2 regions of the Streptomyces sp. NPDC001848 genome follow, and region 1 is predicted to be linked to the other one. Evidence: riboswitches for the same ligand, from Rfam matches in the RefSeq annotation. Region 1 holds a riboswitch; the other holds the start of a gene.

The links. A riboswitch is a leader RNA that binds a small molecule or an ion and turns the genes downstream of it on or off. The one in region 1 is predicted to bind glycine.
Region 2: another riboswitch for glycine. It lies ahead of gcvT (glycine cleavage system aminomethyltransferase GcvT); the one in region 1 lies ahead of gcvP (aminomethyl-transferring glycine dehydrogenase).

What each region holds. Positions count from the first base shown of each region.
Region 1 is NZ_JBIATP010000003.1:558,301-566,680, reverse strand. Features, by position in the region: gene ACFYZJ_RS08960 (bifunctional nuclease family protein) at 1-43, shown strand, start outside; gene ACFYZJ_RS08955 (MerR family transcriptional regulator) at 439-1,074, shown strand; gene ACFYZJ_RS08950 (DNA polymerase IV) at 1,130-2,515, shown strand; gene ACFYZJ_RS08945 (PRC-barrel domain-containing protein) at 2,555-2,923, opposite strand; glycine riboswitch at 3,050-3,145, shown strand; gene gcvP (aminomethyl-transferring glycine dehydrogenase) at 3,323-6,205, shown strand; gene ACFYZJ_RS08935 (DUF5999 family protein) at 6,296-6,502, opposite strand; gene ACFYZJ_RS08930 (hypothetical protein) at 6,910-7,497, opposite strand; gene ACFYZJ_RS08925 (glutamate--cysteine ligase) at 8,028-8,380, shown strand, end outside.
Region 2 is NZ_JBIATP010000010.1:318,405-326,784, reverse strand. Features, by position in the region: gene ACFYZJ_RS22560 (L-serine ammonia-lyase) at 1-276, opposite strand, end outside; gene glyA (serine hydroxymethyltransferase) at 336-1,598, opposite strand; gene gcvH (glycine cleavage system protein GcvH) at 1,614-1,991, opposite strand; gene gcvT (glycine cleavage system aminomethyltransferase GcvT) at 2,101-3,222, opposite strand; glycine riboswitch at 3,408-3,520, opposite strand; gene ACFYZJ_RS22540 (AAA family ATPase) at 3,691-4,383, shown strand; gene ACFYZJ_RS22535 (enhanced serine sensitivity protein SseB) at 4,486-5,277, shown strand; gene ACFYZJ_RS22530 (enhanced serine sensitivity protein SseB C-terminal domain-containing protein) at 5,506-6,261, shown strand; gene ACFYZJ_RS22525 (ABC transporter permease) at 6,582-7,589, shown strand; gene ACFYZJ_RS22520 (ABC transporter substrate-binding protein) at 7,660-8,380, shown strand, end outside.

The sequences.
Region 1 (8,380 bases):
CGACCAGATCTCACCGGAGGACTTCGGGACCAGCAGCCAGTGACGGTCCCTCCGGGGGTTGGGCCGGCGGGCGACGCGGCGCCCGCGGCTTCACCGCGCCATGTCGCCTGCGAGGCCCTTGCCGGGCCCGGCCCGAGCGCGCCGACCGCAGTGTCCGCCTGCATCCCGCGCTGAAGGAGATGGCCCGCATCAGGAGACCGTTTGCCGGGGCCCGACCGCCCTCGACGCCGGGAGCCGCCGTCGGGTGACGGAGAGGCGGACGGCCGGAGCAGCGGTCTCCGAGGGCCCGCCAGGGCATTCGGCTAGCCTTTCCCCGCGGGAGGGCACGGGAAACCACTCCTAGGGTGATTATCACTCGGCGTGCCGAGTGTGGCGATCGTTGACGCACCCCTGGTGACTGCCTACCGTCGAGAAGGCAGGTCAAGGACGGAGGTCGGCGTGAGAAGCAGCGGCGGCGGTACGGCTGGGGGTGCCCCTGGACGCAGTCTGGGGGAGAGCGGTCCGTACCGGCTTCACGGCAACGCGGCCGGCTCCGCCCCTCAGCGGCCTACGCCCGTGCCGGGCGGCCCGGGGGCGGCTTCCGACCACATCGGCTACCGCGGGCCCACGGCGTGTGCCGCAGCGGGCATCACCTACCGGCAGCTGGACTACTGGGCCAGAACCGGTCTCGTCGAACCGAGCGTCCGCCCCGCGTACGGGTCGGGGACGCAGCGGCTGTACAGCTTCCGCGATGTCGTCGTTCTGAAGATCGTCAAGCGTTTCCTCGACACCGGAGTGTCGCTGCAGAACATCCGCACCGCCGTCCAGCACCTCAGGGAGCGAGGCTTCCGCGACCTGGAGCGGATGACGCTGATGAGCGACGGCGCGACGGTCTACGAGTGCACGTCCCCGGACGAGGTCCACGCCCTGCTCCAGGGCGGGCAGGGCGTCTTCGGCATCGCCGTGGGCGTCGTATGGCGGGACGTGGAGAACGCGCTGTCGCAGTTGCACGGTGAACGTGTCGACACGGGCGAGACCATCGTGGGCCACAACGCGGCGGACGAGCTGGCACGGCGGCGCAACCGGGCCGTCTGAGCGCGCGGCCCGCGGCAGGGCCGCATTGTCAGTGGCGTAGGGCAGCATCGGAGTTGTGAGAACCGCGCCGACCATCCTGCACCTCGACATGGATGCCTTCTACGCCTCGGTGGAGCAGGCAGCCAAGCCGAGCCTGCGCGGGAAGGCCGTGATCGTGGGCGGGCTGGGACCCCGCGGAGTGGTGGCCACGGCCTCGTACGAGGCACGGGTCTTCGGGGTGCACTCGGCGATGCCCATGGCCCAGGCACGCCGGCTCGCGCCCAACGCCGCGTATCTGGTGCCTCGCTTCGGGCTCTACCGAAGGATCAGCGAGCAGGTGATGACACTGCTGCGGGGCCTGTCGCCGTTGGTGGAGCCGTTGAGCCTGGACGAGGCGTTCGTGGATCTGGAAGCCGGGGGAGCCGCCTGGGACGAGGAGTCGGCGCGGCTGACCGGGGTGAAGCTGCGCGCCGACATCCGGGCCGTCACCGGGCTGACGGGGTCCGTGGGGCTCGCCGCCTCCAAGATGCTCGCCAAGATCGCCTCGGAGCAGGCCAAGCCGGACGGCCTGGTGCTGATACGGCCGGGTACCGAGCGCGCGCTGCTCGGTCCGTTGCCGGTGCGCACGCTGCCGGGCGTCGGCCCGGCGACCGGTGACCACCTGCGGCGGGCCGGGATCACCACGATCGACGAGATCGCCGAGGCGGGCCAGGACGAGCTCGTACGGCTGCTGGGCAAGGCGCACGGGCAGGCGCTGTACGCGATGGCGCTGGCGCACGACGAGCGACCGGTGGTGGCCGAGCGGGAGGCAAAGTCGGTGTCCGTCGAGGACACCTACGACGTCGACATCCACGACCGGCTGCGGATCGGGCTGGAGGTGCAGCGGCTGGCGGACCGGTGTGTGCGCAGGCTGCGGGACGCCGGGCTGTCGGGGCGGACCATCGTGCTGAAGGTGCGCAGGTACGACTTCTCCACCCTGACCCGGTCCGAGACCCTGCGGGGGCCCACGGACGATCCCGCGGTGGTGCGGGAGGCGGCGGCGCGGCTGCTGGAGTCCGTGGACACGACCGGTGGCGTACGGCTGCTGGGCGTCGGGGTCAGCGGACTCGCCGACTACACACAGGAGGACCTGTTCGCGCAGGCGCACCTGGCGGCGGGGGAGGCCACGGCGGAGGAGCGGCCGGACACGGAGGAGCCCCTCACCGAGGAGCCGGCGGCGTCGCCCGAGCGGATCTGGCTCGCTGGGCATGACGTCCGTCACGCCGAGTACGGGCCTGGGTGGGTGCAGGGCAGCGGGCTGGGCAGGGTGACCGTACGGTTCGAGACACCGCAGTCCGAGCCGGGCCGGGTCCGCACGTTCGGCGTCGACGACCCTCAGCTGGAACCGGCGGAGCCGCTGCCGCTGGTCCCCGAGCTCCCCGACGTCGTGGGGCACCCGGCCCCCACCGGCACGGGCGCCTGACACCGCTCGACAGGCACGGACATCCGCCCGCCTGCCCCGTCACGTCTCGTCCGAGCCCGCCAGGTGGCCGAAGTCGCGGTCGGGCGGCGGTGGTGCCGAGACGTCCAGGCCGTAGTGGTGGTAGAGCTGCAGTTCCTGTTCGGGGGACAGGTGGCGGCCGACGCCGAAGTCCGGGGCCTCCTTGATCAGGGAGCGTTCGAAGGGGACGTACAGCGCGCCCTCGACCAGCTCGCTGGGCTCCAGGGGGACGAACGCGTCCCTGCCGAACAGGCCTGTTCGTATGGCCGCCCACTCCGGCACACCCGTCGCGTCGTCGAGGTACACCTCGTCGATCGTGCCGATCTTGTGGCCGTTGCGGTCGTACGCCTTGCGGCCGATCAGATTCCGCGGATCGATGTCGGTCTGCACGGTCCCTCCAACTGGTCGCACCCCATCCGTAGGCACTACGAAAGAGCACATTCGGGAAGGCGGCCACTTGAAGGTTGCCGCGCAGACTGCCGACTCGTCCTCGCTGGTAGTCTGGCAATCGGCCGTTGACCCCGTGCGGGAGAGTCCTCCGGAGCGATCCGGAGGCGCCGAAGGAGCAAATCCTCCCCGGAATCTCTCAGGCCCAGGTACCGCACGGACGAGGTCACTCTGGAAAGCAGGGCGGGTGTCGACGGCTTCCGCTCTCACCGACGGTGAAAGCCGGCCCGCCTTCGGGCGGACCGGTGAAGCTCTCAGGTCGAGATGACAGAGGGGGAGGCCGTCGGGGTACCCGCGCCGTGGTGCCCCTCGAAGGTCGCGTCAGACCAGGAGGCCTCCGCAATGACCGCCCAGCGCATCCCGCTCTCCGAGCTCGAACAGGGCACTCCGTTCGAGCACCGCCACATCGGGCCCGACCAGGAGGCGCGGGCCAAGATGCTCGCGCAGGTCGGCTACGGCTCGCTCGACGAGCTCACCGCCGCCGCGGTGCCCGATGTGATCAAGAACGCCGACGCCCTGGACCTGCCGGGTGCGCGCACCGAGGCCGAGGTGCTGGCCGAGCTGCGCTCCCTCGCCGACCGCAACCAGGTCCTGGACTCCATGATCGGTCTTGGGTACTACGGCACCTTCACGCCGCCGGTCATCCTGCGGAACGTCATGGAGAACCCGGCCTGGTACACCGCGTACACGCCGTACCAGCCGGAGATCTCCCAGGGTCGGCTGGAGGCGCTGCTCAACTTCCAGACCATGGTCGCCGACCTCACCGGTCTGCCGACCTCGGGCGCCTCCCTGCTCGACGAGGGCACCGCCGCCGCCGAGGCGATGGCGCTGTCCCGGCGCATGGGCAAGAACAAGAACGGCCTGTTCCTGGTCGACGCGGACGCGCTGCCGCAGACCATCGCCGTGATCCAGACCCGCGCCGAGCCCACCGGTGTCGAGGTCGTCGTCGCCGACCTCAGCGACGGCATCCCGGCCGAGGTCGCCGAGCGGGAGATCAACGGCGTGCTGGTCCAGTACCCGGGCGCCTCCGGTGCCGTACGCGACCTCAAGCCCCTCATCGACCAGGCCCACCAGCTGGGCGCCCTGGTCACCGTCGCCGCCGACCTGCTCGCGCTCACGCTCCTGACGTCCCCCGGTGAGCTGGGCGCCGACATCGCCGTGGGCACCACGCAGCGCTTCGGCGTCCCGATGGGCTTCGGCGGTCCGCACGCGGGTTACATGGCGGTCCACGAGAAGTTCGCCCGCAGTCTGCCCGGCCGGCTCGTGGGGGTCTCCGTGGACGCCGACGGCCACAAGGCGTACCGGCTCGCCCTGCAGACACGGGAACAGCACATCCGCCGCGAGAAGGCGACCAGTAACATCTGCACCGCCCAGGTGCTGCTCGCCGTGATGGCCGGGATGTACGCCGTCTACCACGGGCCCGAGGGTCTGCGGAACATCGCCCGGCGAACCCACCGGTACGCCGTGGTCCTCGCAGCGGGCCTGACGGGCGGCGGGATCGAGGTCGTGCACGGCGCCTACTTCGACACCGTCACCGCGCGGGTCCCGGGGCGGGCCGCCGAGGTCGTCGCCGCCGCCCGGGACAACGGCGTCAACCTGCGCCTCGTCGACCCCGACCACGTCTCGGTCGCCTGCGACGAGACCACCGGTCGGGCCCAGCTGCGCGCGGTGTGGAGCGCGTTCGGCGTCGGGGGCGACATCGACGCGCTGGACGCGACCACCGAGGAGACGCTTCCGCAGTCCCTGCTGCGCAGCGACGACTACCTCACCCACCCGGTCTTCCACCAGCACCGCTCGGAGACCGCGATGCTGCGCTACCTGCGCAGGCTGGCCGACCGGGACTACGCGCTCGACCGCGGCATGATCCCGCTGGGCTCGTGCACCATGAAGCTCAACGCGACCACCGAGATGGAGCCGGTGACCTGGCCGGAGTTCGGTCAGCTGCACCCGTTCGCGCCCGCCGAGCAGGCGCAGGGCTATCTCACGCTCATCCACGAGCTGGAGGAACGTCTCGCCGAGGTCACCGGCTACGACAAGGTCTCCCTCCAGCCCAACGCCGGCTCCCAGGGCGAGCTGGCCGGTCTGCTGGCCGTGCGCGGCTACCACCGCGCCAACGGCGACGACCAGCGGACCGTCTGCCTCATCCCGTCCTCCGCGCACGGCACCAACGCCGCCAGCGCCGTCATGGCCGGGATGAAGGTCGTCGTCGTGAAGACCGCCGAGGACGGCGAGATCGACGTGGAGGACCTGCGTGCCAAGATCGAGCAGTACCGTGACGAGCTGTCGGTGCTGATGATCACGTACCCGTCCACGCACGGCGTGTTCGAGGAGCACGTCGCCGACATCTGCGCGGCCGTGCACGAGGCGGGCGGGCAGGTCTACGTCGACGGCGCCAACCTCAACGCGCTGGTCGGCCTCGCCAAGCCGGGACACTTCGGCGGGGACGTCTCGCACCTGAACCTGCACAAGACGTTCTGCATCCCGCACGGCGGTGGTGGTCCGGGCGTCGGCCCGGTGGCGGTCCGCGAGCACCTGGCGCCCTACCTGCCGAACCACCCGCTGCAGCCCGAGGCCGGTCCGCAGACGGGCGTGGGCCCGATCTCGGCCGCCCCCTGGGGCTCCGCGGGCATCCTGCCGATCTCGTGGGCGTACGTCCGGCTCATGGGCGGCGAGGGCCTCAAGCGCGCCACCCAGGTGGCCGTGCTGTCCGCCAACTACATCGCCAGGCGTCTGGAGCCGCACTACCCGGTCCTCTACACCGGCCCCGGAGGCCTGGTCGCGCACGAGTGCATCATCGACCTGCGGCCGCTGACCAAGGCGACCGGTGTGACCGTGGACGACGTGGCCAAGCGGCTGATCGACTACGGCTTCCACGCGCCGACGATGTCGTTCCCGGTGGCCGGCACGCTGATGATCGAGCCCACCGAGTCCGAGGACCTGGCCGAGCTGGACCGGTTCTGCGACGCGATGATCGCCATCCGCGCGGAGATCGAGAAGGTCGGCTCGGGCGAGTGGCCGGCGGACAACCCGCTGAGCAACGCGCCGCACACCGCCGCGGCGCTGGGCGGCGAGTGGAAGCACGCCTACACCCGTGAGGAGGCCGTCTTCCCGGCGGGCGTGTCGGCCGCCGACAAGTACTGGCCGCCGGTGCGCCGCATCGACCAGGCCTTCGGCGACCGGAACCTGGTCTGCTCCTGCCCGCCGCTGGACGCCTACGAGGACTGATCGCCCTGGGACGTGCGTCGGGGCCGGTGCGGAGCGTGTGTCTCCGGCCGGCCCCTCGTGTGTCAGGGCGGTCGATGCCCTGGTGTGCGCTCAGGCGGCCGTCATCACCTGGTCGATGCCCAGCGGGCGGTGCGGGGCGATGATCTGACCGTCGGGCAGAAGCTCACCGGTGTCCTCGAACAGGAGCACGCCGTTGCACAGCAGGCTCCATCCCTGCTCCGGGTGGTGCGCCACGAGTCGGGCGGACTCCCGGTCGGCGGATTCGGCGGTCGGGCACGGTGGCTGGTGCTGGCACATGGTGGTGGGGATCTTTCGCTCTGTCGGTATGTGTGGGATGGCTGTCGTGTCTGTCCTGCGGCTCGTCGTGTCGCTCATCGCCGCCCCCCGTCGGTGATACGTCGGTCAGGAACCCAGTGTTGCCCCACGGGCGTCGATCCGCAGGGATTTCGCAGCACCGCTTCTCACAGGTTCATGACGCATCCCCCGCCGGGACGGTTCAGCCCAACCGCACGGTCACTTCGGGTGGTTCGCGGGGGCCGGAAAGGGCTAGTCCGTGCGGGCGGAAGCCCACGTCGCTCCTCGTACGAGCGTGATCGAGCACGAACGAGCGAGGGTGGCGAGAGGTGTTCGATGACCCGAACATGTGACGTGCCCCGCGGCCGTCTCCGGCGGCGGGGCACGGTGTGTGGGAGGGGACCTGGAATCTATGCGGGCTGGCCGAGCAGCGGGGTGCGGGTGATCCGGTGGGTCAGTACCGGCAGGAGGTCGGCGACGCGGTGCGGGCGGTGCGCCGCTATGCCGGGCGGTGCGGGGGCGAGCGGTACCAGGAGGTCGTTCGCGGCCGGGTGGCCCGTCGCGCCGTCGGCGGTGCAGTCGCCGTGCAGCCACAGGGTGAGCATGTACAGCTCCGGCACGGACAGCAGCCGGGCCTGGTAGGGCTCGGTCAGCGAGGTCTCCGCCTGGAGCACGGCGCGCTCGGTGGCGGCGACGTACGGGCCCTCGAAGAAGTGCGAGAAGGCCCAGCCGTCGGGGGTCAGCATGGTCTCGGCGGCGGCCACGGCGCGGCCCCCGGAGCGGATGAGGAACCGCCACCCGGCGAGCCGGGTGGCCGCGGTGCCGGCCGGGGTGATCCGGTCCAGGACATGGACGGGCAGCGGAAGTTCGGGGGTCGCGGGTCCCTGAGCCGCGCGCAGGGAGGGGGTGGGGGCCTCCCGGACCGCGGTGGGGGAACCGAGGGCCGTGAGGACGGAGCGGAGAGCGGGCGCGGGAGCCGGGGGGACATGCAACTGCATGGTGGGTCGCCTCTCATTCGACAGGCGCAGGGGCGCGAGGGCGTGTGGGCGGGCGGACGGCACTGTCAGCTCTCGGGGTCAGAGGGAGGGATGGGGGTAACCGAGCCCGGACGGATGGCGGCGCTTGACGACAGGGCCCAGAACCGTGAGCGCCAACTCTCTGCCCCGTGCGCAAAGTTTATACGACCCGTGTTCATACGCTGTTTCGTCGGAGCGACGCACTTATGTCGGCAAGGTGATATCCGGTCGACGGCAAGCGTGGTTCGTCCTGGTCCTGCGCAGGCGTCAGGGCGGCGACCTCGGAATACTTGTCCGTAGCGGTCGGCCGATTCTTGTCGGCGTTTTTCACTAGACGGTTGCACAGTGAAACTGCGTCCTGCCCCATGCCTCGCGAATGTGCCCGGCGACAGCGTAGCGGGTGACGGTCGCCACCGGGACGTTATCGATCGCGTTGCCTGGGCATCATCCCCCGTGACCCCGGACAGCAGCGGCCGTAACGTCGGCCTGCCCATCTCAGGAGGGACGCTTCGATGGGAGAGAAGGTCGTGGCAGGGCCGTTCGACCTGTCCGATCGCCAGCACTACCGCGATAAGCTCAGGCAGTGCCTCGCGGGACTCGCGCGACTGCTGGAGGAGAAGCGGTTCGATCGCCCCAAGAACCTGATGGGTCTCGAGATCGAGTTGAATCTCGTCGGGCATGACGGGACTCCGAGAATGATGAACGCCCAAGTTCTGGAAAGGATTGCCAGCCGAGATTTCCAAACAGAACTCGCCAGGTTCAACCTCGAAGTCAACATAGCTCCACACAGGTTGGGCGGCCGCGTTTTCGACCGGCTCGCCGAGGAGCTGCGGATCTCGCTCGCTTATGCCGACCGCAAAGCGAA
Region 2 (8,380 bases), on a different contig from region 1:
CCTGATCGCCTCCACTCGGGCGTCCGCCGTCTCCACGTCCACCGTGCGCGGCGAGGCGCCCTCCAGGCCGAGCAGCACCGCCTTCGGGGTGCCGTGGCCGTGCCCGGTCGCGCCCAGGGAGCCGTACAGCTCCGTCCGCACCGACGCGACGGAGGGCAGCAGGCCCTCGTTGTGCAGTCGCCGCGCGAACATGCGTGCCGCGCGCATCGGGCCGACCGTGTGGGAGCTGGACGGGCCGATGCCGATCGAGAACAGGTCGAAGACCGAGATGGCCACGGTCACTCCTCAAGACAGGGGGTGATGGGGCACCCTTCCCCGGGTGCCCCACCGGGGACTTACTTGTTCAGACCCGGGTACAGCGGGTGCTTCTCGGCCAGGGCCTTCACCCGGGCCTTCAGGGCCTCCGCGTCGTACGAGGGCTTGAGCGCCTCGGCGATCACATCGGCGACCTCGGCGAAGTCCTCGGCCTGGAAGCCGCGGGTCGCGAGGGCGGGCGTGCCGATGCGCAGGCCGGAGGTGACCATCGGCGGGCGTGGGTCGTTCGGGACCGCGTTGCGGTTGACCGTGATGCCGACCTCGTGCAGGCGGTCCTCGGCCTGCTGCCCGTCCAGCTCGGAGTCACGCAGGTCGACCAGGACCAGGTGCACGTCCGTGCCGCCGGTCAGCACGTTCACGCCGGCCTCGCGGGCGTCGGCCGCCGTCAGCCGCTCGGCGAGGATCTTCGCGCCCTCGACGGTACGGCGCTGGCGCTCCCGGAACTCCTCCGTGGCGGCGATCTTGAAGGACACCGCCTTGGCCGCGATCACGTGCTCCAGGGGGCCGCCCTGGAAGCCCGGGAAGACGGACGAGTTCAGCTTCTTCGCGAAGTCCTTCTTGGCGAGGATGATGCCGCCGCGCGGGCCCCCGAGGGTCTTGTGGGTCGTGGAGGTGACCACGTCCGCGTACTCGACCGGGTTCGGGTGGAGGCCGGCGGCGACCAGGCCCGCGAAGTGTGCCATGTCGACCCACAGGTACGCCTCGACCTCGTCCGCGATCCGGCGGAACTCGGCGAAGTCCAGCTGCCGCGGGTACGCCGACCAGCCGGCGATGATCACCTTCGGGCGGTGCTCCTTGGCGAGCCGCTCGACCTCGGCCATGTCGACCAGGCCCGTCTCGTCCACGTGGTAGGCGACCACGTGGAACTGCTTGCCCGAGAAGTTCAGCCGCATCCCGTGGGTCAGGTGGCCGCCGTGCGCCAGGTCCAGGCCGAGGATGGTGTCGCCGGGCTGGGCCAGCGCGAACAGGGCCGCCTGGTTGGCGGAGGCACCGGAGTGGGGCTGCACGTTGGCGTACTCCGCGCCGAACAGCTCCTTGATCCGGTCGATGGCGATCTGCTCGGTGACGTCGACGTGCTCGCAGCCGCCGTAGTAGCGGCGGCCCGGGTAGCCCTCGGCGTACTTGTTGGTGAGGACCGAACCCTGCGCCTCCATGACCGCCAGCGGGGCGAAGTTCTCGGAGGCGATCATCTCCAGGGTGGACTGCTGGCGGTGCAGCTCGGCGTCGACCGCGGCGGCGACGTCCGGGTCGAGCTCGTGCAGGGGCGTGTTCAGAAGGGTCATCTGCGCGGGTGCTCCTCAGCCGGCGATGTGGGTGTCGTACTCGTCGGCGGACAGCAGGTCGGCCGGTTCCTCGGACACGCGTACCTTGAACAGCCAGCCGCCCTCGAAGGGCTCGGAGTTCACCAGCGACGGGTCGTTGACCACGTCCTCGTTCACCTCCGTGACCTCACCGCTGACCGGGGAGTAGAGGTCGCTGACCGACTTGGTCGACTCCAGCTCGCCGCAGGTCTCGCCCGCGGTCACCGTGTCACCGACCTCCGGGAGCTGGACGAAGACGACATCGCCGAGCGCGTTGGCCGCGTGCTCCGTGATGCCGACCGTCGAGACGCCGTCCTCGGCGTCCGACAGCCACTCGTGCTCCTTGCTGTAGCGCAGCTGCTGGGGGTTGCTCATGACCTGAATTCTCCTGTACGCGGGGGAGTGGTGGTGAAGGGAGTACTGCTGAAGACGTGCGTGGGCACGGCGGAGGTGCGCGGAATCACGTCACCTGCCCGCCGAGGGCCTACTTCCGGCGCTTGTAGAACGGCAGCGCCACGACCTCGTGCGGCTCGTGGCTGCCCCGGATGTCCACCCCGACCCCGGGCGTGCCCGGCGCGGAGTGCCCGGCGTCGACGTACGCCATCGCGATCGGCCTGCCCAGCGTGGGGGAGGGCGCCCCGGAGGTGACCTCGCCGATCACCTCGCCGCCCGCGACGACCGGGTACCCGGCCCGCGGTACGCGGCGGCCCTCCGCGATCAACCCGACGAGGACGCGCGGCGGGTTCTCCTGGGCACGGGACGCGGCCGCCTCCAGCGCGGCACGCCCCACGAAGTCGCCCTCCTTCTCGAACTTCACCACCCGGCCGAGCCCGGCGTCGAAGGGCGTCAGCGAGGTGCTCAGCTCGTGCCCGTACAGCGGCATGCCCGCCTCCAGGCGCAGCGTGTCCCGGCAGGACAGCCCGCAGGGGACCAGACCGACCGGCGCGCCCGCCTCGGTCAGCGCCTGCCACAGCTTCTCGGCGTGCTCGGGCGCGACGAACAGCTCGAAGCCGTCCTCGCCGGTGTAGCCGGTGCGCGCGATGAGCGCGGGGACGCCCGCGACCGTGCCGGGCAGGCCCGCGTAGTACTTCAGGCCGTCGAGATCGGCGTCGGTCAGGGACTTCAGGATGCCGGGGGACTCGGGGCCCTGGACGGCGATCAGCGCGTACGCGTCCCGGTCGTCGCGCACCGCGGCGGCGAAGCCCGCGGCGCGCTCGGTGAGCGCGTCCAGCACCACCTGGGCGTTGGAGGCGTTGGCGACGACCATGTACTCGTTCTCGGCCAGCCGGTAGACGATCAGGTCGTCCAGGATGCCGCCGTCCTCCTGGCAGATCATGGTGTAGCGGGCGCGGCCCACGCGGACGGAGGCGATGTCGCCGACCAGCGCGTGGTTGAGGAACCGGTCCGCCTCGGGCCCGGTCACCGTGATCTCGCCCATGTGCGAGAGGTCGAACAGGCCCGCCTTGGTACGCACGGCGACGTGCTCGTCACGCTCGGAGCCGTACCTGAGGGGCATGTCCCAGCCGGCGAAGTCGGTCATCGTCGCGCCGAGCGAACGATGCAGGGCATCGAGCGCGGTACGGCGCAGGGGGCTACTGCTGCTCATCGGTTGTGCTCCCAGGGCGTGGGGTCCCCCCGCGCGAGCGCATTCGAGCGTGGGGGAGGGCGAGGTCGGTCCTCCCCATCTGTCATCGGAACCTGAGAGGTTCGCCATGAACACCCGCGCGGCGGGACGTCACGGCTTGCACCTTGGGTGGAGCCACCGAGAAGCAGCCCGCTTTCCAGATGTGCCTCGCCCGCGCGGTATCGGGGCCTGAGAGATTCAAGGGAGGGACTTGCTCCTTCGGCGCCCGGGCCCACGTACGCAACCCCGTACGTCCCCGGAACTCTCCCGCGCGGATTCAAGCGGCCGGTATGCAGTTGGCGCGCACATCATTGCACGCCTCGCCCGATCCCGGCAGGGCTGCACTTGTGACCGGCCTGTGGCAGTACGCGGACACCACCACGAGAAACCGTCCATTACCTTCTCTTTACACTCGGCGGGGATGGGACTTCCTGACCGCAAGGGAGGACGATCACGGTGAACAGGACGACGGCGTACGCCACGACCACGGGCATCGCGGTACCCCGGCAGTCCGGCGCCCCGGCCCGGCGGGCCCACGCGCGGGTGCCCGCGCCGGTGGTCCGCGACCTGCGCGACCGCGGCGGCCGCAGCCCGTACGGGCTCACCTTCGGCGCCCGCGACCTCGTCGTGGTCACCGGCCTGCCCGGCAGCGGCAAGTCCACCCTCATGCGGCGCGCGGTACGCGGCGCCCGCGTCGACTCCCAGGACACCCGCGACCGCTGGGACGCGCGCCTGGCCCGCTTCCTGCCGTACGCGGTCTACCGCCCCCTGGTCCGCCTCGCGCACTACGCGGGCCTGCGCCGCGCCCTGCGGGCCGGCACCGGAGTCGTCGTGCACGACTGCGGCACCCAGACCTGGGTGCGCACCTGGCTGGCCCGCGAGGCCCGGCGCCGCGGCGGCACGCTCCACCTGCTCCTGCTCGACGTCACCGCCGACACCGCCCTGGACGGCCAGCGCGAGAGGGGCCGATGCGTCTCCCGGTACGCCTTCCTGCGCCACCGCAGCGCAACCCGCCATCTGCTGCGCGCCGTCGAGCGGGGACGGTTCCCGGAGGGCTGCGGTTCGGCGGTCCTTCTGGACCGGGACGCGGCGGACGTGCTGCGCCGGATCGACTTCGCGGACCGGGTGGACGGGGCGGAATGAAACGCCTTCGCGGACCGGGCGGGAGGGGCGGAACGAATCGCCGCGCCCGCGGAGCCGTTAGCCTTTTCGCCACACCAGTGGTACTCGGCAGGCGGTAGGCACATGGACTTCCCGGCGGACCTTCCCGCGGACTTCCCCGCACAGACGCACCCCCATCCGCACGGCGGATGGCCGGGCAACGAGCTGGAGGAGGTGCTCTCCGCCTCGCTCGGCATCCCCTCGGCGGGCGCCCGGATCGTCGAGGTGCTCGGCCGCAGCTACCTGTGGGTGCCGCTGCCGAACGGCGGTGGCCCGCACAGCGGCCCCCTCGACCTGCCCACGCTGGAGATCGAGGGCCAGGCGTACGTCCCGGTGTTCAGCTCGGAGGAGCAGTTCCGCCATGTCGCCGGCGGGCACATGTCGTTCACCGTCGCCCCCGCCGTCGAGTTCGCCCGCGGGCTGCCGCCGCAGGTTGGTATCTCGGTCAACCCCGGCGGCGTGGTCGGCATACCCCTGCCTCCGGACGCGGTGGCCGAGCTCTGCCGCGTCGGACGCACCCCGCTGGACGGCCCCACGACCGGTGGCCGCGTCCGCCTCTTCGAGCCCGACTGGCAGGACGACCCGGTGGACTTCCTCGCCGCCGCGTCCGCCGAGTTCACGGCGGCCGGCGTGGTCCTCACGGCACGCCGCTGCCTCGCCGCCGTCGAGACGGCGGACCCGGTGTTGTTCATCGGCGTGGAGCTCTCCCAGTGGGAGGGCGACCTGCGTGCCCTCCCACTGGACGCCCTGGGCCGCGCCCTGGCCAAGGTGGCGGTCAAGTGGCCGGTCAATCTGGTCCTGCTGGACGTGGCCCAGGACCCGGTGGCCGACTGGATGAAGGAGAAGGTCCGGCCCTTCTATCAGCAGGGCTACTGAGGCAGCCCCGACAAGGGCGCCGGGCTGTGTCGATGTGCGGCTGCGCCGCGACGGGGGTTTCCTGTCCGGGCGCGGCCGAGGCTTCGGGGAGCGACCGACCACGAACGACCGCGACCGGCCGGGGCAGCAGGCCCCGACCGGGTGGCGCTTAAGCTGTTCCCCAACGCGCAACTTCCAGAAGAGGCGGTACGACAGGTGAGCGCGAGCGCCAGCGCCAGCGTCGAGCACATGCTGCGCCAGGTGACGCCCGGGCGTTACGACGCCTACGAGGCGCTCCTGCGCGCGCTCGCGACCCCGTCCACGGGCAGGGTCTGGATGCTGCTGTGGCACGGCCAGTCCGGCTCGCCCGACGCCCAGTACGCGACCATGGAAGTGGACGGCCATGGCTACGCGCCCTGCGTCACCTCGGCACAGGAACTCTCGGCCAGCGGCTGGAGTCGCTCCTACGAGGTGATCGACGGCGCCGACGTGGCCCGCGCCCTCTACCCCGGCCACTACGGCCTGTGGCTGAACCCGCACGCGCCCGGCGGCGGGGTCGGCATCCCCTGGCTGGACCTGCGCCGCATCGCCACCGGCCTGGAGCGCCAGCCCGCGGGCCCCCTGAGGCTGTCGGAACCGGCCATCGAGATCCCGCAGTTCTACGCCCTCCTCACGCAGAACGCCCACCGCACCCCCGCCGTGCGTTCCTTGCGCCGCGCCTGGGTGCAACCGTCCCTCGGCGCCCCGTACCTGGCGATCGGCCTGGACGTCTACGACACCTCACCGCCGGCCGTCGACTCGGTGCGCGCGATGATGCAGCAGTCCGTCACGGCCGTCCCGGAGGGCCTGCCGGTGTCGACGGTCGCGCTGTCCGACGAACACGACCCGGTGGCGATGTGGCTGCGCGTCAACGCTCGTCCGTTCTACGACCGCGAAGCCCACGCCCCGGCAGCGGCGCCCGCTGCGGGCGGCTACGGCTATCCGCCGGCACGCGGGGTGTACTGACGTCCCTACTCTCCGGGCGGAGGACGGGTTCGGTACCCGGACCTCTTCTTCGCGCGTAGATGAGGGCGGTTGACCCCTCTCTGCTGCGGTGTGTCCCCATTTGCTGCTGTCCGCACCGCGTTACCGGCTGTCCGGATAACGGATCTCCCCAGTCCGCATCACGTTTATGCATCCTTTCACCGTCAAGTCTGGCCACTGATCGCCGAAGCGTTGAAGACTCCCGCTTCAAGGGGTTCGCCCCTGTGTACGACGGACTGATTCATGCCGCCACCGCGGCAAGTGCGGGCCGGCCATCGCCGGTTGAGAGGGGTCCCTGCCAGATGACGGCACCATTGCACGAGCCGACTGCGGAAGCGGCCCCGGGGGCGGCCGAGGAAGCAGCGGCTGCCGCCACCGACGCGAAGGCCGTTCAGGGCCGGTCCCTGGGACGGATCGCCTGGGAGCGCCTGAAGCGGGACAAACTCGCCCTGACGGGTGGCATCGTCGTGCTCGTCCTCATCGTGATCGCCATCCTCGCGCCGGTGATCGCGCACCTGGTCGGACAGGACCCGGACGTCTACCACGAGAACCTGATCGATCCGCTGTTCAGTACGCCCACGGGGTCCCTGGGGGGCATCAGTGGTGACCACCTGCTCGGCGTCGAACCGGTCAACGGCCGGGACATCTTCGCCCGCATCCTCTACGGCGCCCGGATCTCGCTGCTCGTCGGCTTCCTGTCCGCCGTGGTCGCGGTGGTCCTGGGCACCCTCTTCGGTATCCTCGCGGGCTTCTTCGGCGGCTGGGTCGACTCGGTCATCAGCCGTGTGATGGACGGCCTGCTCGCCTTTCCGCAGCTGCTGTTCATCATCGCGCTGGTCTCCGTCATGCCCAACGCGATGCTGGGCCTCACCGGCACGGGCGTGCGCGTCTTCGTGATGATCCTGGTCATCGGTTTCTTCGGCTGGCCGTACATCGGTCGCGTGGTGCGAGGTCAGACGCTCTCCCTGCGCGAGCGCGAGTACGTCGAGGCGGCCCGCTCGCTCGGCGCCGGGCGGTTCTACATCCTCTTCAAGGAGCTCCTGCCCAACCTCATCGCGCCGATCATCGTGTACACGACGATGATGATCCCCACCAACATCCTCACCGAGGCGGCGCTCAGCTTCCTGGGTGTGGGCGTCAAGCCGCCCACGTCCTCCTGGGGCCAGATGCTCTCGAGCGCGATCGACTACTACGACTCGGACCCCATGTACATGGTCATCCCGGGCGTGGCGATCTTCATCACGGTTCTGGCCTTCAATCTCTTCGGTGACGGCGTGCGGGACGCCTTCGACCCGAAGGGATCGCGCTGAAGTGCCGTACCCCAAGCGTCCCGTGAGCTCATCCACGGGGTCTCTCATCAAATCCGGAGGATCCGAGATCGTGACTACCCAACGCACCTCAGGGCGGCGCAAGCAGGCCCTTGCCGCTGCCGTAGTGGTCGCCGGGCTGCTGACCACGGCGGCGTGCGGCGGTGGCAACGGCGACAGCGGCTCGAAGAACGGCGCGGCCGGCTTCAACGCGGCGAACAACAAGGTTGCCCAGGCCGACCTGGTCAAGAAGGGCGGCACCCTGAAGTTCGTGAGCACGCAGGACGCCGACTCGTGGGACACCACGCGCGGTTACTACGGCTTCATGTGGGACTTCGCCCGCTACTACAGCCGTCAGCTGCTCACCTACAAGACCGCGCCGGGTGCCGAGGGTGCCCAGCTCACCCCGGACCTCGCCACGGACATGGGCAAGGTGACGGACGGCGGCAAGACCTACACGTTCACCCTGCGCGACGGCATCACCTGGGAGGACGGCAAGCCGATCACCTCGCAGGACATCAAGTACGGCATCGAGCGCTCCTGGGCCCAGGACGTCCTCTCCGGCGGTCCGCCCTACCTCCAGGCGATGCTGGACCCGAACAACACCTACAAGGGCCCCTACAAGGACACCTCGAAGGACCACCTGGGCCTGAAGGCGGTCGACACGCCGGACGCCAAGACGATCGTCTTCCACCTCCCGCAGCCCAACTCGGACTTCCTGCAGGTGCTCGCGATGGTCGTGTCGTCCCCGGTCCGCCAGGACATGGACACCAAGTCCAAGTACGGCCTGCACC